DNA from 4 places in the Modestobacter sp. VKM Ac-2978 genome. Region 2 is predicted to be linked to each of the others. Evidence: riboswitches for the same ligand, from Rfam matches in the RefSeq annotation. Region 2 holds a riboswitch; each other region holds the start of a gene.
The links. Region 2 has a riboswitch for cyclic di-AMP ahead of O2W53_RS00350 (LysM peptidoglycan-binding domain-containing protein). Riboswitches for the same ligand answer to the same signal wherever they lie in the genome.

Region 1 (5,747 bases), on a different contig from region 2:
ACGCGATCGACCGGGACTGGCTGGCCGCCTCACCGTTCTGCCTGGTGGCGACCTCGGCGGCCGACGGCAGCTGCGACGTCTCCCCGAAGGGCGACCCGCCCGGGTTCACCGTCGTCCTGGACGACCGGACGATCGCGCTGCCCGAGCGCGCTGGCAACCGTCGTGCCGACGGGTTCCGCAACATCCTGACCAACCCGCACGTCGGGCTGATCTACCTGGCGCCCGGCCGCAGCGACACCTTCCGGGTGCAGGGCCGGGCCCGCCTGGTGCGCGACGAGGACCTGCTGGACCGGATGCTCGTCCGCGGGCACCGGCCGCTGCTGGCCATGGTCGTGGAGATCGAGTCGGTCTTCTACCACTGCGCCAAGGCGTTCCTGCGGTCGCAGCTGTGGGACCCGGCGACCTGGGATCCCGGGGCGTTGCCCTCCCGGGCCCGGATCGCGCACGCCCAGGAGGCTGCCGCCACGCCACTGGCCGAGCTGGAGCAGTACTACGGCGAGCAGTACGCCGCCGGCCTCTACCCCCGGGGATGAGCGCCTAGGGCGCCGTCCAGCCGCGTTCGTCGACCCCGCCGGGCACGGGTGCCTCGGGGTCGTAGGGCGTACGGGTGAGCACGAACGTCGCCAGGTCCAGGTGGTCGGGAGCGATCCGCAGCGTCTCGCCCGCGTAGTAGCCGTCCAGCCCGACCCACGTGCCGTCCGCGCGGGGAGCGAACCGGCTCGCCCGGCCGGACCGGCCGGGCAGCGGCCCCAGGTGCAGCAGGCCACCGGACTGGGCGCGCAGCACCAGCGGAGCCGGCCCCCAGAACCAGACGCCGAGCGAGTCCAGCGGCAGCGGCGGCGGGGACGGCACCCAGGCGTCGACGATCCGGGGCTCGGCGGCCCGCAGGTCGGCCAGCAACCCGGGCACCAGCGGGTCGAGCCCACTGGTCGTGTTGGCCAGCATCACCGCTCCGACCTGCTCGGACCGGTCGACGAAGACCCCGGCGAGGAAGCCCGGCATCGAACCGCCGTGACCGATGAGGGTGTGCCCGTCGACCCGCAGCACCTGCACCCCCAGCCCGTACGCCGACCACCCGGGGGACGACGAGTCGATCCCGGCCGGCACGGTCATCTCCTCCAGCGTCGCCGGGGAGAGCACGTCGCCGGTGTCGCCGAGCAGGAAGGCGGCGAACCGGCCGAGGTCGGCCAGCGTCGCCCACAGCTGGCCGGCCGCGGCCATGACGCCGGCGTCGTGCTCGGGCTCGGGCAGCACGACGTCTGCCCACGGGTGCACCGCCGCACCCTGCGCCGCCCGACCGGTGGGCCGCGGGGTGGTGCGCTCCATGCCCAGCGGCAGCAGCACCTCGTCCCGGACCACCTCCACCCAGGAGCGCCCACGATGCCGGGCGACCAGCTCACCGAGCAGCCCGAACCCGAGGTTCGAGTAGTGGAACCGCCGGGCGCTGCCCAGGACGACGTCGTCGTCGGTCAGCCGGAGCTCGGCCAGCGACCCGCCGGGGACGCGCTCCCACCAGCCGCCGGGGCTCTCCGAGCTCGCGCCGGCGAGGTGGGCGAGCAGCTGGCCCACGGTGCGCTCCCCGAAGGGGGTGTCGGGGACGTGCTCCTCGAGCAGGTCGTCGAGCCCCAGGCGGCCCTCGTCGCGCAGCCGGAGCACGACCAGGGCCGTCACCGTCTTGCTGATCGAGCCCAGCCGGTACTGCACGTCGGTGTGCGGCTCGGCGACGTCGCCGCGACCGGCCGACCAGGCCAGCCCGCCGTCCCGGACGACGCCCGCGACCAGGCTGGGTGCCCGGCCGTCGCGCTGGACCCGGGCGGTGCGGGCCAGCAGGGTGCGGGCGGTGGCGGGCAGGACGGGGGTGACCATCGGGCGCTCAGCCGGCCCGGACCGGCGTGGTGGCGTCCACCGGCAGCCGGCCGGTACGCCGAGCCCAGCGCTCGAACCAGATGGTCACCAGTGGCGGGATGGAGGCGGCCAGCGCCAGCAGCCCGGTGGCCGGGGTCCAGCGGAGCACCCGCCACGCCAGCAGGGCGACGACGACGTAGGCCACGAACACCGCACCGTGGACCGGGCCGAAGACCTGCACGCCCAGCTCCGAGGCCTGCAGCACCCGCTTGACGAACATGCCGGCCAGCAGGAGCACCCAGGAGACGGCCTCGGCGATGGCGACGACGCGGAAGACGCGGGCGACCCTCGTGGGGTCGATCAGTGCGGCGGGCACGGTGCTCCTCGGGGTGGGCATGGCGTGGGCTGTACCTCATCGTGCCCGGCGGGACGGGGTGCCGGTGCGCGTACCCGGGTGATCGTCGCCACCGGGCCCGGACGCGCCGGTGCCCCGGCCGCCGTCAGGCGACCGGGGCACCGGCGGGTGTCGCGGGGTGGTGCAGCTGTCAGCCGGCGACCCGACGCATGGCGGTGATGGGGCCCATGGCGTCGATGCTGGCGACCTTGACCACGTCACCCGACGTCGGCGCGTGGACCATCTGGCCGTTGCCGATGTAGATGCCGATGTGGCTGACCGGGCTGTAGTAGGCGATGAGGTCGCCCGGCTGCAGCTCGCCGCGGGAGACCGCCCGACCCGACGCCGCCTGCTGCCGGCTGCTGCGGGGCAGGTTGACCCCGGCCGCGGCGTAGGAGTACTTCACCAGCCCGGAGCAGTCGTAGGAGTTCGGGCCGGTGGCGCCCCAGACGTAGGGCTTGCCGCGCTGGGCCATCGCGGTGCTCACCGCGGTGGCGGCAGCGCCGCTGCTGGCCACGACCGGCGCGGCCGGAGCCGGTGCCGGCGCCGCAGCGGCGGCCGGGGCGGGGGCGGCCGCACGGGCAGCGGGGGCCGTGCGCTCGTCGCGCGAGGCGGTCTGGGCGTTGGTGCGCTCCGCCGCCGCGGCGGCCTGGGCCTCGCGCTCGGCTGCGGCTGCCGCCGCTTCTGCGGCCGCGTGCTGCTCGGCCAGGATGCGGGCGCGCTCGCGCTCCTCGGCGGAGAGCCGGTCGTACTCGGCCTGGTACTCGGCGATCTGCTCGTTCAGGTCGGCCTGCTGGGCAGCGACCTCAGCGACCTGGGCCTCCGCGTCGGCAGCGGCCTTCTCGGCAGCGGCCTTCGCCTCGTCGGCGCTGACGGTGGCCTGCTGCGCGACCCCGAGCACCTCGTTGTTGTGCCCGGCGATGCTGTCCAGCGTGCCCATCCGGTCGAGCATCTCGTCGGCGGAGGAGCTGGTGAGCATGGCCTGCAGCGAGGAGAGCTGCTCACCGGTGAAGGCGCTGCGGGCGACCTGGCGCACGTGGTCACGGGCCTCGATCACGGCCGCCTCAGCGGCGACGAGCTCGGCGGCGGCAGCGTCCGAGGCGGCCTTCATGCTGGTCAGCACGTCGGTCGCTTCGTGCATCTTCTCGGTGACGACCTCGAGGTCGTGACCGCGGGCGGCGATGAGCTCGGCCGCCTCCTGCGAGGTGGTGGGTGTTTCAGGAGCCGCCAGGGCGGGCACCGGTGCGAGGGCGACGCCACCCGCGACGAACAGAGTGAGCAGGGCCCGTCGGCCGTTGCGGCCACGACGGACAGAGATGTGCGAACTCGCCATGTTCGGCGGGTGTGTCCTTTCTTCCACCTGCCGCCTACCGAGTTAGCTGACGGGTTCGGGCGGGAAGACGCCCGGCTCCTCGGGCCCGCGAGCGGGCCGTGCGGAGCTTCACCCCAGTGCTGCGGTGGGTCCCCGGTCCACGAGCCCGCGAGTGTTGCGGCGAGCCGTGTGGTTCGGCGGCGGTCCTGTCGGTGGTCACCCGGGTGGGCGACTGCGCTGCCCGTCAGGACCGCTGGTGACCGTACGTGCGTTATGTGCTCGTGACAAACGACTGGGGTCAATTTGTGGAAATCCCCGGGCGTGTGCTCCAACACGCTCACCGAGCGTGACAGGCTCGCCGCGTGAAGGGCCTGGCACAGCGGGAGTTCTGCCTCGTACTGCTCCGCCGCATGGCCGACACGCGACCCGACCTGGTCGCCGAGGCGTTGCCCAGACTCGGCGCCGACCGGGCCGAGGCGCGTGCCGCGCACCGTCGTTGGCGCGCGCTCCATCACACAGAGCGAGCACCGCGCGGGCTCGTGCTGCGCGCTGCCGTGCTCGGTCCACCCGCCGATCAGGAGGACCGCCGGTTCGGTGACGTCGACCTCGTCGTCCGGCGGTGGCCGCTGCCGCTGTGGCCGCACCTGCGGTGGGAGGTGCTGGGCGGCCCGGACGGCGCGGTGCTCCACGAGCAGCTGGTCCGCGCGCCCGGTTCCGCGGTGCCGGCCGCCGCACCGGGGGCCCTGCGCGTCTGGGAGCACGTGGTGGACGACGTCGTGACCCTGCCCGGCGCGGCCGCGGTGGACCCCGGCGTCCCGAGTCACTTCGAGGTGCACCTCCCCGGCCGGGTGCGGGCCCGGTTCGCCTGGGGGCTGCTGCAGCGGGTGGACGACGGCGCGCCAGGATGACCTGGTGCCGACCCTCTCCGCCGCCTCGTGGGACGACCCGGACGTCGCCGCGCTGACCGCCGCCCAGCAGGTCGAGCTGCGGGCCCGCTACGGCGGTGCCAGCGAGCCGGGGGTGCCGCCGTCCGCCGCCGACGTCGCCGTCGTCCTCCTCGCCCGGGACGACGACGGCACGCCGATCGGCTGCGGCGCGCTGCGGCCCCTCGGGGACGGCACCGCCGAGCTCAAGCGGATGTACGTCGTCCCGGCGGCCCGCGGTCGCGGCGTCTCCCGGCTGCTGCTCACCGGGCTGGAGGCGGAGGCGGTGGGTCGGGGCTGGACCACCGTGCTGCTGGAGACCGGGCCGCGCCAGCCCGAGGCGATCGGGCTGTACACCGCGGCCGGCTACCGGCCGGTCCCGGCGTTCGGGCACTACGTGGACGACCCGTTCTCGCTCTGCTTCGCCCGGGAGCTGGCGTGAGCACCGCAGCCCGGTACGACGCCGTCGTGGTGGGCGGCGGCCACAACGGGCTGGTCGCCGCCGCCTACCTGGCCCGCGCGGGCTGGTCGGTGCTCGTGCTGGAGCGGCGGGCCGTGCTCGGCGGCGCCGCGGTCAGCGAGCAGGTCTTCCCGGGCGTCGACGTCCGGCTGTCGGCCTACTCCTACCTGGTCAGCCTGCTGCCCGACCGGGTCGTCACCGACCTGGCGCTGCCGATCACCCTGCTGGACCGGGCGGTCGCCTCCTACACCCCGCTGCGCCGCGGCGGTGCGGCCACCGGGCTGCTGGTCGAGCGGGACGAGGGGCCGGAGACGGCGGCCTCCTTCCGCGCCCTCACCGGCTCGGACGCCGAGTTCGCCGGCTGGCAGCGGTTCTACGGCCGACTGACCACCCTCGCCGAGGACCTGGCCCCCACCCTGACCGGACCGCTGCCCAGCGAGGCGGCGGTCACCGCGCGCCTGCGGGACCCAGCGATCTGGCGCTACCTGCGGGAACGGCCGCTGGCCGACGTCGTCGCTGACCACCTGACCGACGACGAGGTCCGGGGCATCGCGCTCACCGACGGGCTGATCGGCACCTTCGCCGACGTGCACGCCGCCGACGGGCTGGCCGGCCGGTGCTTCCTGTACCACCTCATCGGCAACGGCACCGGCCGCTGGCGGGTGCCGGTCGGTGGGATGGGTGCGGTCAGCGGCGCGCTGGCCGACGCAGCCCGGGCGCGCGGTGCCGCACTGCTCACCCGCGCCGAGGTCACCGCGGTCGAGACCCGGGCCGACGGCGTCACCGTGCACTGGACCGACGCCGACGGGACGG
Region 2 (5,747 bases):
ACCGCTCGTCGGCGGTGCTGATGAAGAACCACGGCGTCTTCACCATCGGGCCCTCGGCGAAGGCCGCGGTCAAGGCCGCCGTCATGACCGAGGACGTCGCCCGCACCGTGCACCTCTCCCGCCAGCTGGGTGAGCCCAAGCCGATCGCGCAGGCGGACATCGACTCGCTGTACGCGCGCTACCAGAACGTCTACGGACAACGATGAGCACGAAGGAGCAGCAGGTGGCATTCGAGGGTTCGGAGATCTGGTTCCTCACCGGCAGTCAGGGGCTGTACGGCGAGGAGACCCTCCAGCAGGTCGCCGAGCAGTCGCAGCGGGTCGCCGCGACGCTGGACGGCGCTGACGCCGTCCCGGTCCGGGTGGTCTGGAAGCCGGTGCTCACCGACGCCGGTGCGATCCGGAAGATGATGGGCGCGGCGAACGAGGACCCGAACTGCCTCGGCGTCATCACCTGGATGCACACCTTCTCGCCGGCGAAGATGTGGATCTCCGGGCTGGACGCGCTGCGCAAGCCGCTGCTGCACCTGCACACCCAGGCCGACGCCGCCCTCCCGTGGGCGACGATCGACATGGACTTCATGAACCTGAACCAGGCCGCCCACGGCGACCGGGAGTACGGGTTCATGCTCACCCGGCTGCGCACGCCGCGCACCACCGTCTCCGGCCACGCGGGCAGCCCGCGGGTGCAGGCCCGGGTGGGTTCCTGGGCCCGCGCCGCCGCCGGTGCGGCCGCCGCCCGCGGCCTCAAGCTGGCCCGGTTCGGTGACAACATGCGGAACGTCGCGGTCACCGAGGGCGACAAGGTCGAGGCGGAGATCCGCTTCGGCATGTCGGTGAACACCTGGGGCGTCAACGACCTGGTCGAGGTGGTCGACGCGGTCGCCGACTCCGCCGTGGACGCGGTCGTCGCGGAGTACGGCGACCTCTACGAGATGGACGCCGACCTGCGCCCGGGCGGGGAGCGGCATGACAGCGTCCGCTACCAGGCCCGGATCGAGGTGGCCCTGCGCCAGTTCCTCACCGAGGGCGGCTTCGGTGCGTTCACCACCAACTTCGAGGACCTCGGCGGCCTGCGCCAGCTCCCCGGCCTGGCCGTGCAGCGGCTGATGGCCGACGGCTACGGCTTCGGCGGCGAGGGCGACTGGAAGACCTCCGCCCTGCTGCGGGTGCTCAAGGTCGCCGCCCAGGGGCTGCCCGGCGGCACGTCCTTCATGGAGGACTACACCTACGACCTCGCCTCGGAGACCCCGAAGATCCTCGGTGCCCACATGCTCGAGGTGTGCCCGACGATCGCCGGGGACAAGCCGCGGCTGGAGGTGCACCCGCTGGGCATCGGCGGCCGCGAGGACCCGGCCCGGCTGGTGTTCACCGCCGCCCCCGCCGACGGCATCACGGTCGGTTGGTGCGACCTGGGCGACCGGTTCCGCTGGGTGGCCAACGAGATCGACGTCGTCGAGCCGTCCGAGCCGCTGCCGAACCTCCCGGTCGCCCGGGCGGTCTGGGAGCCCCGGCCGGACTTCGAGACGGCGACCGAGGGCTGGCTGACCGCCGGCGGGCCGCACCACACGGTGCTGTCCACCCAGCTGGGGGCCGATGAGCTGACCGACCTGGCGGAGGTGTTCGACACCGAGCTGGTGCTCATCGACGCCGACACCACCCGGCGCAGCCTGGCCAAGGAGCTGCGCTGGAGCGCGGCCTACCACCGGCTCAACCAGCGCCTCTGAGGACGGACGACGCCCCGGCCGGTTGCCCGGCCGGGGCGTCGTCGTGCCGGTGGTCCGGTGGTCCGGTCGCCCGGACCACCAGTGCGGGTCGGTCAGCGCCTGACCGCGCCGACCGACCCGTCGCGCTGGTCGATCAGTACCAGTTGTTGGCCCGGAAGTGCGCCCACGCGCCACACGGGGTGCCGTAGCGGTCGCTGATGTAGCCCAGGCCCCAGGTGATCTGGGTCGCCGGGTTGGTGCGCCAGTCCGGGCCGGCCGAGGCCATCTTCGAACCGGGCAGCGCCTGCGGGATGCCGTAGGCGCTGGAGTTCGGGTTGTCGGCCGTGGTCTCCCAGTTGCTCTCCTTCTCCCACAGGGCGTCCAGGCAGTCGAACTCGCCGGGGCCCCAGCCGCGCTCGGCGACCATGGTCCGGGCGATGGACCGGGGGTCACCGCTGGCGGTCCGGTCGGCGCTGCGGCTGGCGGGCTGCTCGACCGGGCGGCTGGGTGCCGGGGCCGCAGGTGCGGCCGCCCCGCCGCCGAGGGTGAGGGTCTGGCCGACGCGGAGCACGTTCGGGTCGCCGCCGATGGTGCCGCGGTTGGCGGCGTAGAGGGCCTGCCAGGTGGTGCCGTGCTGGGCGGCGATCTTGCCGAGGGTGTCGCCGGAGCGCACCACGTAGGTGCCGGTCGCCGCCGCGGGTGCGGCTGCCGGTGCAGCCGCCGGGGCCGCCCCTCCGCCGATGGTCAGCACCTGGCCGACGCGCAGCACGTTCGGGTTGCTGCCGATGGTGTCGCGGTTGGCGGCGTGGATGTCCTGCCAGGTGGCGCCGTGGCTGGCGGCCAGCTCGTTGAGCGTGTCACCGGGGCTGACGGTGTGGCTGCCGGTGTGGGCCGCGGCCGGTGCGATGACCCCGAAGGACATCGCCGCGGCTGCCGCGACGACCATGGCGGGGCGTGCCGCCGAAGCGAAGGCGGAGCGCTCGGTGGAGCGGTCGCGCCGTGCCGTGAAGCGATTGAGCATGGGTGTGTGTGCCTCTCGCCGCCTGCGGAGTTAGCTGTCGGGTTCGGGCGAGAGCTGCCCGGCCGCGTGCTGCGGCTTCACCCCAAGGCCCGGAGGCCTGGTCCTGCGAGGTGGGTCCCCCGCGCCTGCCCGTGGTCTCGTGACGTCCGGGCGACGGTGGGCAGGTTCGGCGGTGCCGTCGTCCGGAGCCCGCCGTGCGGCGGACGGGGACAACGGTAGGCAGGCCGTCGGCCGCGGGAGCCGGTCGGCGACGAGCTTTCCCGGGCTCCCCGACGCGGTCAGCACGAGCTGTGACGGATCATGGACGCGGCGTGCGCCGGTGCCCCGAGGTCGTCTCCCGGCGCAACGGCTCAGCGGCCGGTGAGCACGACCGGCAGGTCCTGCAGCCCGCGGATGACGAACTCCGGGCGGCGCCGGGCCGGGCGGGCCAGCTCCAGCCGGGACGTCCGGCTCAGCAGTGCACCGAAGGAGGCCTGCAGCTCCACCCGGGCCAGCGGGGCACCGATGCAGAAGTGCACCCCGGCCCCGAAGGAGATGTGCGGGTTGTCCGCGCGTCCGACGTCGAGGGTGTCCGGGTCGACGAAGACGGCCGGGTCGCGGTTGGCGCTGCCCAGCAGGGCGGCGATCTTCTGTCCCCGAGCGACGGTGACCCCGCCGATCTCGACGTCCTCGGTGGCGGTGCGCTCGAACAGCTGCAGCGGTGAGTCGTAGCGCATCAGCTCCTCGATCGCCGTCGGCAGCAGGGCCGGGTCCGCGCGCAGCCGGGCGAGCTGGTCGGGGTGCTCCAGCAGCGCCAGCAGGCCGTTGCCGCTGACGTTGACCGTCGCCTCGTGGCCGGCGTTGAGCAGCAGGATGCAGGTGGTCACCAGCTCGTCCTCGGTGAGCCGGTCGCCCTCGGCGTCGCGCACCGTGACCAGGTGGGTGAGCAGGTCCTCGCCCGGTGCGGTCCGCCGCTCGGCGGCCAGCTCGCGCAGGTAGGCGACGAACTCGGCGGCGGCCCGCTCGGCGTCGGCCTCGATCTCCGACGTCCGGCCGTACTCGTACATCTTCACGATCGCGTTCGACCACGGGCGCAGCAGCGGCCGGTCGACCGCCGGCACCCCGAGCAGCTCGGCGATGACTGCGACCGGCAGCTCCTCGGCCATGCCGGACAGCACGTCGACGCCGGTCGCGCCGGCGGAGCGCTCGACGAGGGAGTCGACGAGCGAGTCGGCCAGGTCCTGGACCCACGGTCGCAGCCGCTCGACGTGGCCGCGGGCGAACGCCGCGCTGATCAGCCGCCGCAGCCGGGTGTGCGTGGGCGGCTCCATCTCCAGGATGGCGTTGCGGTGGATCAGGTTGAAGCTCTCGAACCGCTCGGTGGGGGTCCGGTCCGACCAGATCCGGCCCAGCCGCCGATCCCGGAGGACGGCGTTGGCCTCGGCGTGGCCGAAGGCCAGCCACAGGCCTTGCCGCTCGTCCCACTGCACCGGCGCTGCGGCGCGGGCCACGGCGAACGCGGGATAGGGATCGGCGACCAGCGCGGGGTCGGTCAGGTCGAACGGGACGGGAGCCGGTGTCACCGGCAGAGCCTACGGGCGGCAGCCGGACGGGACGCCGTCCCCCGGTCGCCGACGGCGCCTCCTACGCTCGCAGGCATGGCCCGCTCCACGACCCGCCGCCGCCCCGCCGCCCCTGCCGCGACCGACGGTGAGACCAACCCGAAGGCGCCCTGCCCCTGTGGCTCCGGTCGCCGCTACAAGCACTGCCACGGCTCCGGCTACGGCCAGCCGGTGCTCCGCCCGTTCGAGGGCCTGCCCGGCGAGGTCGACTGGGTGGCGCTGCGCGAGCTCGTGCCGGCCGCCACCGCCAAGCTGACCACCACGGAGGGCCGGTCGGTCACGCTGGCCAGCGTGCTCCCCGGCGGCACCCCTGCCCTGGTGCGGGCCAACGGCGAGATCCTGCTCGGCGTCCAGCTGCAGACCTCCTCCGACGACGTCAGCCGCGACCTCGGCACCGCGCTCGCCGCCGCGCTCGAGGCGCCGGCCGGCGCCCCCGTCGACCCGGGCCCCATCGGTGCCGCCGGCTCGGCCGGGCCGCGGCTGCAGGAGCTGCTGGACCTCTCGGCTCCGTTCGAGGTCACCGTGCACGACGACTTCGAGTTCTGGCTGGAGGGCGCCGACGTCGACGCGACCGCCCGCGCGAGCCTGCAGCAGGCCAACGAGATGGTGATGCCCACGGTGCGGCTGGACGGGCTGGAGGCCGCCTACTGGTGCCGGCCCACCACCGAGCGCGGCCACGTGCGCTGGGTGCGCCCCGAGCCGGAGGAGGCGCTGCTGGACGCCCTGGCCCGGCTCGGCGCGGCCGAGCAGCTGAGCCTGGGGGAGGGCACCCGCTACGCCGGCGCCTTCCGCGCCCTCGGGCTCGTCGTCCCGGTGTGGGACGTGCCCGGCGCCGTGCCCGGTGCCGAGTGGGCCGGCCCCTCGGCCGAGCTGCACTCCCGGCTGGACGCTGCGCTGGCGGTCACCGAGCCGCTGGACGCGGACGAGCGACGGGCCCGCGCGGGGCTGCTGTCCCGGCAGGTCACGCTCCGCTGAGCGAGGACCCTCTGCCCAGACCGCGCGTCGGCCCCGTCCGGAGGCTCGCGCCGAGCCTGCGAGGCGGGAGAGGGACGGAGTCCTTCAACTACCGTGGGGGCCGCACAGCAGAGCTGAGAGAGGACGAACGTGGGCCACGAGCACGGCGGCATGGGTGCGATGCACGTCCCGGAGCTGCCGCCGACCCTCGGTCGGGTGCTGGGGCTGGACCTGGCCGCCGCGTCGCCGGTGGCCTGGCTCGCCGTGCTGATGGCCGCCGGCTACCTGGTCGGGCTGTGGCGGCTGCACCGCCGGGGCGTCCGCTGGGCGCCGTCCCGGACGGTCGCGTGGCTGCTCGGCTGCGCCACCCTGTTCCACGTCACCGCCAGTGGCCTGCAGAGCTACGGGATGGCGCTGTTCAGCCTGCACATGGTGCAGCACATGGTGCTGAGCATGATCACGCCGC
Region 3 (5,747 bases), on a different contig from region 2:
GCGAGGCTGGCTGGTGGAGACCGGCACCGGGCCCTCGGCGGGCGGGCGGCCGCCGCGCCGGCTGGAGATGCGTGGCGCGGCCGGCCTGGTGGTCGCGGTCAGCCTGGGGGAGCGGCACGCGGCGATCGCCGTCCTGGACGCCGCCGGTCGGCAGGTCGCCGAACGGCACCTGCCCATCGCGGTCTCCGACGGCCCGGAGGCCGTGCTGCGCACCGTGGTGACCACGGTCGAGGAGTCCGTCGCCGGGCTGGACGACGCCCCGCCGCTGCTGGCGATGTGCGTCGGCGTGCCCGGGCCGGTCAGCGCGCGCACCGGCCTGGTCGTCTCCCCGGCCCGGATGCCCGGCTGGAACGGTGCCGACGTGGCCGCGATCGTGCGGCAGTGGCTGCCGGTGCCGGTGATCGTGCAGAACGACGCGAACCTGATGGCGCTCGGCGAGCACGCCGCCGGCGGGGCGCCGGCCGAGCAGATGGTGTTCGTGAAGGTCGGCTCCGGCATCGGCTGCGGCGTCGTCGCCGGCGGGGTGCTGCACCGGGGGAGCGGCGGGTTCGCCGGGGACATCAGCCACACCACCGTGCCCGGCGCCCCGCCGGTGCCCTGCTCCTGTGGGCGGGTCGGCTGCCTGGACGCGGTGGCCAGCGGCGCCGCCCTGGTCGAGCAGCTTGCCGAGCGCGGGGTCGACTCCTCAGGCACCGAGGGGATGCTCGACCTGGCCCGGGACGCCCACCCGCTGACCACCCAGCTGCTGCGCGAGGCCGGCGGCAGCACCGGCACCGTGCTCTCGACCATCCTCAACTTCTTCAACCCGGAGCGGCTGGTGATCGGCGGGCACCTGAGCAGCGCCGAGGCCTTCGTCGCCGGGGTGCGCTCGGCGATCTACGCCCAGTGCCCGCCGATGATCACCGACGGCCTGGAGATCGCGGTCAGCCGCGTCGGCCAGCACGCCGCCGTGCTCGGCGCCGCCCGGGAGGCCCTGGACCTGGCCTTCTCCCCGGAACAACTGGCCGCGCGCGCCGCCGCCCGCTGAGGTCCGCTCGGTCCACCCGGTGCTGCCTGCGTGAACACCTCGTGACCGCTGTCGACTTGTCGGCATCCCTCGTTACGTTGGCTCAGCAACCGCACAGCCGGCCCAGCAGGGGCGGCTGACGAGCTTGGGGGAGATCGCGTGCGCAGACGGACGACGGTGACGGTCGCGGCAGCGGTGCTGGCGATGAGCGTCGGGGCGGTGACCCCCGCGGCGGCGAGCCCGGGCGGTCACGACCACGGCCATGGGAACGACCACGGCCATGGGAACGGCCACGGTCACGGGAACGGCCAGGGTCACGGCAATGGCCAGGGGAACGGTCACGGCAAGGGGCACGGCGGCGGGCACGGCAAGGGGCAGAGCCTCGAGCTCACCATGCTGGCCACCACCGACGTCCACGGCCGCGCGCAGGACTGGGACTACTTCCGCGACGCGCCGTACAGCGACAGCGCCGGTGACGCGACGGGCCTGGCCCGGATCTCCTCGGTGGTCGACTCGGTACGCGCCGAGAAGGGCGCGGACAGCGTCTTCGTCGTCGACAACGGCGACTTCCTGCAGGGCACGCCGCTCACCTACCTCGCCGCCCAGCAGCCGCCGGAGGCCGAGCACCCGATCGCGGCGGCCTACGACGTCATCGGCTACGACGCCCAGGTCGTCGGCAACCACGAGTTCAACTACGGCCTGGACACCCTCGCCGGCTACGTCGACGACGTCGACCACCCGGTGCTCGGCGCCAACGTCATCGACGTGGAGACCGGCGAGCCGTACCTGCCGCCGTACACGCTGGAGCGGATGAAGGTGCGCGGCGCCAAGCCGGTCACCGTCGGCATCATCGGCCTCACCACACCGGGCTCGGCGATCTGGGACCGCAACAACGTCGAGGGCGAGCTCGAGTTCCGCGACATGGTGGAGACGGCGGAGGAGTGGGTGCCGGTCGTCGCCGAGCAGGCCGACGTCGTCGTCGTCCTGGCGCACGCCGGGGTCGGCGGGACGTCGTCCTACGACGACCCGGCCGTCGGCACGGAGAACCCCTCCGACGTCATCGCCCGCACGGTGCCCGGCATCGACGCGATGGTCGTCGGCCACACGCACCGCGACGCCCCGTCCCAGGTCGTGGTCAACGAGGTCACCGGCGAGGAGGTGCTGCTCACCCAGCCCTACCGCTGGGGCGCCACGGTCAGCCAGGTCGACTTCGAGCTGACCAAGACCCGTGGTCAGTGGGACGTCACCGAGGCCACGGCCACCGCACTGCGCACCAGGGACTACCCGGAGGACCCCGACGTCCTCGCCGTCACCGACGAGGCGCACCAGGCGACGGTCGACTACGTCAACCAGGTCGTGGCCACCTCCACCGAGGAGCTGACCACGCTCACCAGCCGGTACGAGGACACCCCGATCCTCGACTTCATCCAGCAGGTGCAGACCGAGACCGTCGACGCTGCGCTCGGGGGCACCGAGTGGGCCGACCTGCCGGTGCTGTCGATCGCCGCGCCGTTCAGCCGGGAGGCGGTCTTCCCGGAGGGTGAGGTCACCATCCGGGACATCGCCGGGCTGTATGTCTTCGACAACACGCTGGAGGCGGTGGAGATGACCGGCGCCCAGGTGCGCGACTACCTGGAGGAGTCGGCGAGCTACTTCACCCAGGTGCCGGCCACCGGGCCCGTCGACCCGGAGACGATCACCAACGCCGACGGGACGCCGGACTACAACTACGACGTGCTCTCCGGCGTCGAGTACGACCTGGACGTCTCCCGGCCGGTCGGCGAGCGGGTCACCCGGCTGGAGATCGACGGTGAGCCGGTGGCCGACGACGCCCGCTTCGTCGTCGCGGTGAACAACTACCGGCGCTCCGGCGGTGGCGGTTTCCCGCACATCTCCACGGCCCCGGTGGTCTACAACGAGCAGCTGGAGATCCGTCAGCTGCTCATCGAGTGGGCCCAGGAGCGCGGCGTGATCGACCCGGCCGACTTCTACGTGGAGAACTGGCAGCTCGTCCGCGACGGCGAGCCGCTGCTCGGCTGACCCTCCGGAGGGGCCGGTGTCGCGACATCGGCCCCTCCGGCACGGCGAACGCCCCGCTCCCCGGTCTGGGGGAGCGGGGCGTTCGTCGTGCGACTGCCCTCGGGCGAGCGGGTCAGACCAGCCGACGCGCGGAGTTGTAGCCCCACATGGTGTCGACGTTGATGGTGCGGACGACGTCCCCGGCGGTGGGGGCGTGCACCATCAGGCCGTTGCCGATGTAGATGCCGACGTGGCCCACCGGGTCGTAGAAGAAGACCAGGTCACCGGGCTGCAGGTCGGCGCGGGCCACGGGCACGCCCATCGTCGACTGCATGCGGGAGGAGTGCGGCAGCGTGATGCCGGCGGCCGCGAAGGAGAACTGCGTCAGCCCGGAGCAGTCGTAGACGTTCGGGCCGGCCCCGGCCCAGACGTACGGCTTGCCCTGCTGGGCGAGCGCCGTGTCGACGATGATCTGGGCAGCTGCGTTGGGAGCCGCGACCGGGGCCACCGGTGCCGCGACGGGTGCTGGGGCGGCCGCTCCACCGCCGCCGACCGAGGCCTGGGCGGCCATCGGCGTGAGGGCGACGCCCGCGCTGGCGAACAGCGCGATCAGTGCCCGGCGACCGGAACGGGAGGGACGGGCAGGGGACGTGCGAGTGGTCGTCATGGACGACGGGTTCTCCTTGTTCTCCTCAACCGCCTACCGAGTTAGCTGACGGGTTCGGGCGGGGAACTCGCCCGGCGCTCCGGCACTCGCGTGCCCTTGCGCTTCACCCCAAGACTGCGGTGGGTCCCCGGTCCGGGCGTCCGCGGCGACGATGCGGCGGTTGCCCGGTTCGGCGGTGCTCGCCGGTGTCACCGTGTGTGGTGACTCAGGGGCCGGCGGGCGCGGATGACGGTAGGGCTGTCATGGATTTGTCACAAAGTGCCGCGCGTTGCGGTTCCGACACCCCGTGGGGCTGCAACACGCCCGGCCGGCGAGGACGACTCGCCGAGCTGACGTCGAGCAACGCCGGAGCCGGTTGTCGGCGAGGTCGGCTCTCGCCGGCTGTTCCCGCCGGGAATCCGATTTCTGGTCGGACGGCGGGTGGGCACGTTTCGTGTTCGACGCGACACGGCCCGCTGCCTGAGGTGCCGCGTGATCGGCTCTCCCGTCGACCAGCTCCCAGGGCGACGCTGGTCGCTGATCACGTCTGCCGCTCTTGCGGTCGGGCCGATCGCCGACGAGCCACGATCGGCCGTGGCAAGTGGCTGTTGGAATCTGTGGACAGGCCTCTGACCTGGGGATTCGCTTTGCCTGAAGCATGTGCCGGCGGTAGTATTCGTACACACGTTCGAATACGTCGGGAGGTGTCCGTGAGCGAGTTGATGTCAGCTCTGGACGCCTTGGCGGCCGAGGAGTTGCACGGGTTGACGGACGGCCGCGTGCTGGACCGGGTCGCCGAGTTGGTGGCCGTGCAGAACCGGGTCGCCGCGGAGCTGACCCGCACGGTGCGCCGCGCGGACACCACGCAGGCCGCGGAGCACGACGGGTTGAAGAGCATGCGGTCGTGGTTGATCGGGCACGCGCGGCTGGCGCCGACGGACGCGTCGCGGGTCCTGCGGTCGGGTCGGGCGTTGGAGCACTTCCCGGCGCTGGCGGCCGGGTTCGCTGAGGGGTCGGTGACGGCGGCGCAGATGGACGTGGTCGCCGCTGCGGTGGGGGAGCGTGAGCGGGCTCGAGCCGCCGAGCAGGGCATCGACCTGGCTGCGTTCGATCGGGTGTGGGCGCAGGTGGCGGCGGAGTCGCCGCATCAGTCGTTGGTGGCTGCGGTGCAGGCCTTCGAGGACGCCCTCGACCCGGACGGCCCGGAGCCTGATCCGACGGAGGGGCGGCGGCTGACGATCGCCAAGCACGCCGACGGCAGCGTCACCGGCCGGTTCGACCTCGACGCTGTTGGTGGGGAGAAGGTGCAGGCCGCGATCGAGTCGATCGTGCAGGCCGACCGGCCCCAGGGTGATGAACGGACCCGCGCGCAGCAGAACGCCGATGCGCTGGTGCAGCTGTGCGACAACCAGTTGGCCAGCGGTGATCTGCCGATCCTGCGGACGGTGAAGCCGCACGTGGTGGTGGGCATCGACCTCGACGACCTCGTCGACCCCGCCACCGGTGCCGGGGCGGCGAGCACCGGCTTCGGGGCGACGATCTCCGCCGCCCGTGCCCGCTACCTGGCCTGTGACGGCAGCATCTCCCGGATCGTCATGGGCCCCGACGGGGTGCCGCTGGACCTGGGGCGGGACCACCGGGTGGTCACCCCCGGCCTGCGCAAGGCCGTCGAGCGGCGGGACAAGTCCTGCGTGTTCGCCGGCTGCGGCGCCCCGTCCTGGTGGTGCGACGTGCACCACCTCATCCACTGGCTGCACGGCGGCGAGACCTCGCTGCAGAACTCAGCGTTGTTGTGCGAACGCCATCACACCAAGGTCCACCACGGCTTCCGGGTGCAGCGAGATCCCGGCGGGCGATGGCGCACCTACCGCCCCGACGACACCGAGATCCTCATCGGTCCGCTGCTGTAGCGCGGCAGGGATCGCGGGCCCCGCCGTCAGCAGGACGGCGGGTCCGCAGGCTGCGCAGGTCCGGGCGGATGTCCCGCCGACAGCGGAGGCGGCCCGAGCAGCTCCTCAGCCCTCGTCGGCTCCCGGCCTGATCACCCTGCGGCGGGCTGGTCCAGGTGTTCCCGCA
Region 4 (5,747 bases), on a different contig from region 2:
GACTGCGCTCACGAGGACGTAGAGGACGAGGCTCCAGAAATACGTACTTCGCAGGTGGCCGCTCACGGTTGCTATTGCGCCTACGGCCCCGATCACGGCGAGGCACGTAGCTAGGCGCCACTTGAGCGCCTCTTGGCGGGCGTCTGAGATTGGTCGTCCGTGGTGTCCGAGGCGGAGTCGTCGGGCATTGCACCCACTCTCTGAGCGGAACGGGCAAGTCTTCCATGAATTACATCGCCGCGCGAGGGGCGGTGGAGCAGACAGGACACGCTGACCAATCGGCCGTGTTCGACGGCATGTCGCAAGTTGGATCACCCTGGCGAGGTGCCCGAGCTGACTCCAGAGCCGTCTCCGGCCTCCACGTACCTCGACACGGTGGAACCCACGTGGACGCACGCGGACGGTTGTCGGTTCTTGCGGCTCACCGGGGCCGAGCAGGTGACCGTCCACCCGAGTGGCCACATCGAGATCGTGGACACGACCCGCCGTAAGTTCCAAGCCCGGACGATCGCCAGCCGCAAGGGGACCCGGATTGACCTCGACCCGCCACCGGACGCGGCCTGAGGCACCGAGACTGCTTCGGTCGGCACGGGTCTGTGAGACTGCATACGGTGCTCGGGTGACCGTGAAAGCACCGACCGCCCTCATCAGTTGGGCACACGACTCTGACGCTGGGGCCTCGCTACCGAAGGGCGCAGCGAGGCGGGAGGCCGATGAGCAGTGGCTAGGCACGGTGTTGGACCTCGTGACGCATCTGCGAACCATCGGGGGCGTTGACGCGGACATCGACTTCGTTCACGGTGCAGAGCCGGTGGACTGGTCCCGCTGGGGACCCGAGAAGGTGCGCACCAGCGACTTCGTGCTGGTGGCGGTGAACAAGGCATGGATTAGGCGCTTCAGCGGCACCGAAGCGCCTACTCGTGGCGCGGGAGCGACCGCTGAGGCCGACGAATTGCTGGGCTTGTTCGAGACGGACCGGGATGCCTTCGACCGGAAGGTCATCCTGGTACTACTGCCTGGCATTGACGCGGCTGACATCCCGAACCGACTTCGTGGTCGGTTGACGCGGGTGCGGATTGATTCCTTTGACGAAGAAGGATTGGACGACCTGCTCCGTCGCATCTATGGCAGGCCGAGATTCCAGCTACCGCCAGTTAGAGGAAATACGCCAGCGTTGCCGCCAACGCATAATCGTGTAAACATTCGAAGTTTCCGCGGTGACAACCCGGCGACTCGGAAAAGCGCGTCCGAGATCAATGAGCGGAACTCCTCCGAGAATGAACGCACCTCTCGGGTGACCACCGCGATTAGCGACCTGGAGAGTCGCCTTGCTGTCGTCACAAGTGGACTTCGCGCACTGCCACCCGACGCAGCGAATGACGAACCTGCCTTGTCTCTGAGTCGTCAGTGGCAGTCCTTGGCGGCCGAGCGGGCCAAAATTGATGACGAACTGCGACGGCGTAAGAGCCTGTCTGACGAGGACCTTCACACTGTCCGGTTCATGTGGGTGGGTGCTTCGCGCGAAATTTGCGGATACCAAGGCGATGTCGACCCGACCGTCCTGCAACAGGGATGGATTGAGCCGAACGCCGCGAGCGAGTTTCCGGGACCTTCAGGCAAGTTCCGGTTGATGCCGCCGGAGCACTGGGGAACCATCGACAGGGAGGATCCAGCCCCCATCTTCCTGCACGAGTCGTATGTGTCGCGCATCGAGAAGTGGATCCAGCCGATCTCCAATCGCGCCGAAGAAGTGCGCGCGATAGCGGAGGTTCGAGATGCCGTCATTGCACTTGTTGACTCGCGGGTTGCGGCCGACCCGAGAGTGATTCCTGTCAGCTCGACGGTCACCACTACAGAAAGCATGCAACACCGAACGGCAGTTGTGGGCCGTGCTGTCGTGATCAGCCCGGTCTGATGCAACATCCCGACTTCTACTCCGTCGCCACCACCGTCGCGCTGGTCTTCCTAGCTGGCGGACTATATGTGGTCAGTCAAGCAACACACCTCCCGATGGCGCGCTTCTACGTACTGTGCGGCCCCTTTATCCTGCCCGGAACTGCTGTCGTCCTGGCATCCCTATTAGTCCTGGCTGAGATTTGGCCCGACACTTCGGCCGTCAGGTGGATTATCGTGCTGCTAGTTACCATCCAACTTTTCAGCGGCAGCGTGGGCCTCGGAGTTCAAGCGGTGCAGGCTCGCCAGAAGTAGCCCTGCGAACTGGTGCTTGGTAAGGAATTCTCCTGGCGTGCGACGACCCTCCGAGCCAGGACCTGACTCAGAGGGTCGTCGTATTGTGGGCGCTGAATGGCCACTGGCGGGACGAAGGTAATCCCGCTACATGACGGCCAGGCGGGAGGACCGGCCGTCACGCGCACCATTCATCCATCCGGCGTGCAGATCGAGCGTAGGGAAGCGTGACCGGCTGTAATCCTTGGCCGACCTGGTCGGGGCGGACGTTCTCAGGCACCGACGAGTCTCCGAGGCTCTTGGCATGCGGCGCCGGCGTACGGCGGCGCCTGGCGACTCGTGGTACGGCATGACCCGAGGGTCGCCCTAAGGCCGCCCTCACGGCTAGCCGACTGGATGTCCCTGAGCGGCCCACGAGGGACACCGATGGACACGGCGGCCCAGCGTCTACTGGGAGCGGTGGTCGCGCAGCCAGTGCAGCAGTTCCGCCGACTGTTCCTCCAGCGCCCGACGCTGCCCGGGTAGCGGCAGAGTCTCGGTCGCTGCAAGCGGCACGGTGGCTCCGTCCTTCAGGTGCACTACGAGTCGGCGGTTCGACCCAACCCCCATCGTCCAAGCCAAGGACACTCGCTCGATGTCCGCGCGCTGCAATCGGCGGGTGCTCAGCCGGTTCCGGACCTCCAGCCGACCGTCAGCCAGCGCGGAGGCGTGGCTCAGAGTTCCGACTGCGGCGTACGCGCCGCCCCCCACCGCCACGGCGATCAACGCGGCCGCGAACCACACCGGAAGATCGGCGGTGAGGGCGAGAGGTATGAGGAGGATGGCCGCCACCAGAGCAATGCCACTCACTGCACGCGCGAGCGGGAGGGGGCGTAGCTCTACGACGACATCCCGGCTGGTCACGACGGCCAGCCTGGCAGCGGCGTTTGCCATCGGCACTGATCGTCACCCATCAGTGAACGAACCCGAGCGGCCAGCCACCGCCGTGTCCCGTAAGCCGCCCTCGGGGCGGCCGTTGCCGACCGGCTCCCTAGCGGTAGTTGACGTGCGGGTGGTCGAAGTGGTTCGCCGTCACGCTGCCCCGGTCCTCCATCTGCTTCCAGGAGCCACCGGGCGAGGAGAGCATCCGCTGCTCCCAGATGATGTAGTCCACGCCGAGCTCGGCCCAGTTGGCGACGTGGTAGGCGACGATCGCGTCGCCGAGGGCGGCGTTGGACATGACCATGTAGTCCACCGCCAGCCCCGACGGGTGACCGTGCGGGTCGGCAGCGCTGGGCCGGGTGCCGCCCAGGGTGATCGAGCCGGCGCCGGGCACGTTGCTGACCACGGCGTTCGCGGCAGCCTGCGCCTGCGGCTTGATCGGTCCGGCGGAATTGTTGATCTTGGCGATCGCGGTCACCGCGGTGCCGGGGCTCGCGGCCGCCGCGGCGGCGGGCTTGGCCGCGGTCCCGGCCCGTGCCGGAGCAGCGGCGGCTGCCTGCGCCTCGGCCTCGACCTCGGCTGCAGCGGCGGCCTCGGCGGCGACCCGAGCGGCCTCGGCCTCCGCGGCGGCCGCGGCCTCGGCGGCGAGGCGTGCTGCCTCCGCCTCCGCTGCCTGCTGGTCGAGCACGGCCTGGTCGGCCGCGGCCTGGGCCTGCTGGGCGGCGGTCTGCTCGGCCTCCCGGGTGGCCCGGCTGGCTGCCAGCTCCTCGAGCGGCCGGAGGTCCTCGGTCCCGTCGACGGCGCCGGACTCGGCGGCCAGCCCCAGCTGCTCGGCGACGCTCACCGGCTGGGACGCCACGGGGTCGGCCTGGGCCGCTGGGCCGACGCCGATGACGACGTTGACCAGGACGGCCCCGGCCGCCGCGATGCCCAGGTAGAGCCCGGGGCGGCGGATGCCGGCCGGCGGACGGCGTCGGCCGGTGGCGGCAGAGGTGGTGGTGCGGGCGCGCATGGGCAGGAGTGCTCCGTACAGGTGTCTTCCGAGTGCCGCCTACCAGGTCAGCTGACGGGTTCGGGCGGGAAGCAGCCCTACCCGGCCCGGACGGTGGTCCGGGCGCGGGATTCACCCCAGTGGTGCGGTGGGTCCCCGGCTCGCCCCGGAGGGCGACTCGGCGGCGTCCGGTCGGGCTCCCCGGGTGGGGACGTGGCGACCGACTGGACCCGGCCAACCTAACGGCGTTATGTAGTCGTGACAATCGGTTGCTGGCATTTCATCGGGTGACGGTGGTCGCGTCACTCTCCGGACACGCGCGTCCCATCCGTCACCACCGGCGGTGTCCGGTCAGCGCGCCGACAGCTCGACGACGGACCGGCTCCCGCCCCCGGCGGCGGTGGCCGCCCAGGCCTCCTCGACCCGCGCCAGCGGGAGGACGGCGTGCTCCACCCGGAGCTGCCCGGCCGCGGCGTGCCGCAGCACCGCGGTCAGCGCGGCGGCCCGCTGCTCGCCGGTGAGCGCGTTGTTGGTGTACCCGAGCACGTCGATGCTCCGACTGCGCAGCACGGCGGAGGAGAACTCGGCGGCGTCCCCGGCCGCGCCACCCAGGTTGACCAGCCGCCCGCCGGGCGCCAGCACCGAGCACGCGGCCGCCGCCACGGCGCCGAACACCGGGTCGACGACGAGGTCGACGTCCGAGCCGACCGTCTGCCGGATCCGCGCAGCCAGGTCGCCGCCGTCCCCGGTGAGGACGACGTCCTCGGCGCCGGCCCGGCGGGCACGCTCGGCCGCGGACGGCGACCGGCACACCCCGACCACCCGCCCGGCCCCCAGCGCGCGGGCGGCCCCCAGCGCGGCCTGGCCGACCGCGCCCCCGGCGCCGAGCACCAGCACCCGCTCCCCCGGCTGCAACCGGCCGCGCCAGGTCAGGGCCATCCAGCCGGCGACCGCCGACAGGCCCAGCGCCGCCACGACCGGGTCGGGCAGGTCGCCGGCGAGCGGGACGACGTCGGCGTCCGGCACGGCGCAGAGCTCACCCAGGCTGCCGTCGCCCGGGCTCATCCCCGCCGAGGTGGCGAACCAGACCCGGGTGCCGGGTGTCAGCGCCGCCGACGACTCCACGACCCCCACCCCCTGCACGCCGGGCACGTAGGGCACGGCCGGGCGGCCGAAGTACGACGTCCCGGAGGCGCAGAGCAGGTCCAGCGGCACGACCGGGGCGGCGGTCACCCGGACCAGGGTCCGGCCCTCGCCGGGCACCGGGTCCGGGTGGTCGGCCAGGGCGGGCGGCTCGCCCGGCGAGGTCAGGACGGCGGCGCGCACCGGCTCAGGTCGCGATGTCGGGATAGGGCATGGAGATGTGCTCCATCGCCTTCCCGTAGGCGCGCTGGTACTCCATCGGCCCGTGGTCGCGTTCGAACAGCGCGATGAACAAGGTGAGCGTCAGGAACGGGTGCGCGCCCATCTGGAACAGCGCGACGTGGTCGTGCTCGGCCAGCGCCCGCCGCTCCTCGTCGGTGAAGGCCAGCCAGGTGGTCTTCTCGGCGGGGATGCAGTTGAGGACGGTGTTGGCCATCTCGGCCTCCCACCAGGTGACCGTGCCGGCCGGGTCCTCCCGGTAGCGCTCGGTCAGCTCGGGGTCGCG

Region 1: another riboswitch for cyclic di-AMP. It lies ahead of O2W53_RS08600 (C40 family peptidase); the one in region 2 lies ahead of O2W53_RS00350 (LysM peptidoglycan-binding domain-containing protein).
Region 3: another riboswitch for cyclic di-AMP. It lies ahead of O2W53_RS14405 (C40 family peptidase); the one in region 2 lies ahead of O2W53_RS00350 (LysM peptidoglycan-binding domain-containing protein).
Region 4: another riboswitch for cyclic di-AMP. It lies ahead of O2W53_RS11835 (hypothetical protein); the one in region 2 lies ahead of O2W53_RS00350 (LysM peptidoglycan-binding domain-containing protein).

What each region holds. Positions count from the first base shown of each region.
Region 1 covers NZ_JAPVBP010000003.1:206,968-212,714, reverse strand. Annotated here, with positions in the region: gene O2W53_RS08615 (pyridoxamine 5'-phosphate oxidase family protein) at 1-533, shown strand, start outside; gene O2W53_RS08610 (serine hydrolase domain-containing protein) at 538-1,866, opposite strand; gene O2W53_RS08605 (DUF3817 domain-containing protein) at 1,874-2,242, opposite strand; gene O2W53_RS08600 (C40 family peptidase) at 2,391-3,572, opposite strand; cyclic di-AMP (ydaO/yuaA leader) riboswitch at 3,589-3,744, opposite strand; gene O2W53_RS08595 (hypothetical protein) at 3,914-4,459, shown strand; gene O2W53_RS08590 (GNAT family N-acetyltransferase) at 4,464-4,916, shown strand; gene O2W53_RS08585 (phytoene desaturase family protein) at 4,913-5,747, shown strand, end outside.
Region 2 covers NZ_JAPVBP010000001.1:70,189-75,935, forward strand. Annotated here, with positions in the region: gene O2W53_RS00340 (L-ribulose-5-phosphate 4-epimerase) at 1-206, shown strand, start outside; gene araA (L-arabinose isomerase) at 203-1,726, shown strand; gene O2W53_RS00350 (LysM peptidoglycan-binding domain-containing protein) at 1,860-2,726, opposite strand; cyclic di-AMP (ydaO/yuaA leader) riboswitch at 2,751-2,849, opposite strand; gene O2W53_RS00355 (cytochrome P450) at 3,077-4,288, opposite strand; gene O2W53_RS00360 (DUF5926 family protein) at 4,364-5,302, shown strand; gene O2W53_RS00365 (cytochrome c oxidase assembly protein) at 5,432-5,747, shown strand, end outside.
Region 3 covers NZ_JAPVBP010000005.1:258,334-264,080, forward strand. Annotated here, with positions in the region: gene O2W53_RS14395 (ROK family transcriptional regulator) at 1-1,027, shown strand, start outside; gene O2W53_RS14400 (bifunctional metallophosphatase/5'-nucleotidase) at 1,166-3,046, shown strand; gene O2W53_RS14405 (C40 family peptidase) at 3,159-3,692, opposite strand; cyclic di-AMP (ydaO/yuaA leader) riboswitch at 3,709-3,861, opposite strand; gene O2W53_RS14410 (HNH endonuclease signature motif containing protein) at 4,382-5,581, shown strand; gene O2W53_RS14415 (DUF4011 domain-containing protein) at 5,713-5,747, opposite strand, start outside.
Region 4 covers NZ_JAPVBP010000004.1:170,797-176,543, forward strand. Annotated here, with positions in the region: gene O2W53_RS11820 (hypothetical protein) at 325-564, shown strand; gene O2W53_RS11825 (hypothetical protein) at 620-1,915, shown strand; gene O2W53_RS11830 (PH domain-containing protein) at 2,635-3,120, opposite strand; gene O2W53_RS11835 (hypothetical protein) at 3,218-4,120, opposite strand; cyclic di-AMP (ydaO/yuaA leader) riboswitch at 4,142-4,293, opposite strand; gene O2W53_RS11840 (quinone oxidoreductase family protein) at 4,451-5,425, opposite strand; gene O2W53_RS11845 (hypothetical protein) at 5,430-5,747, opposite strand, start outside.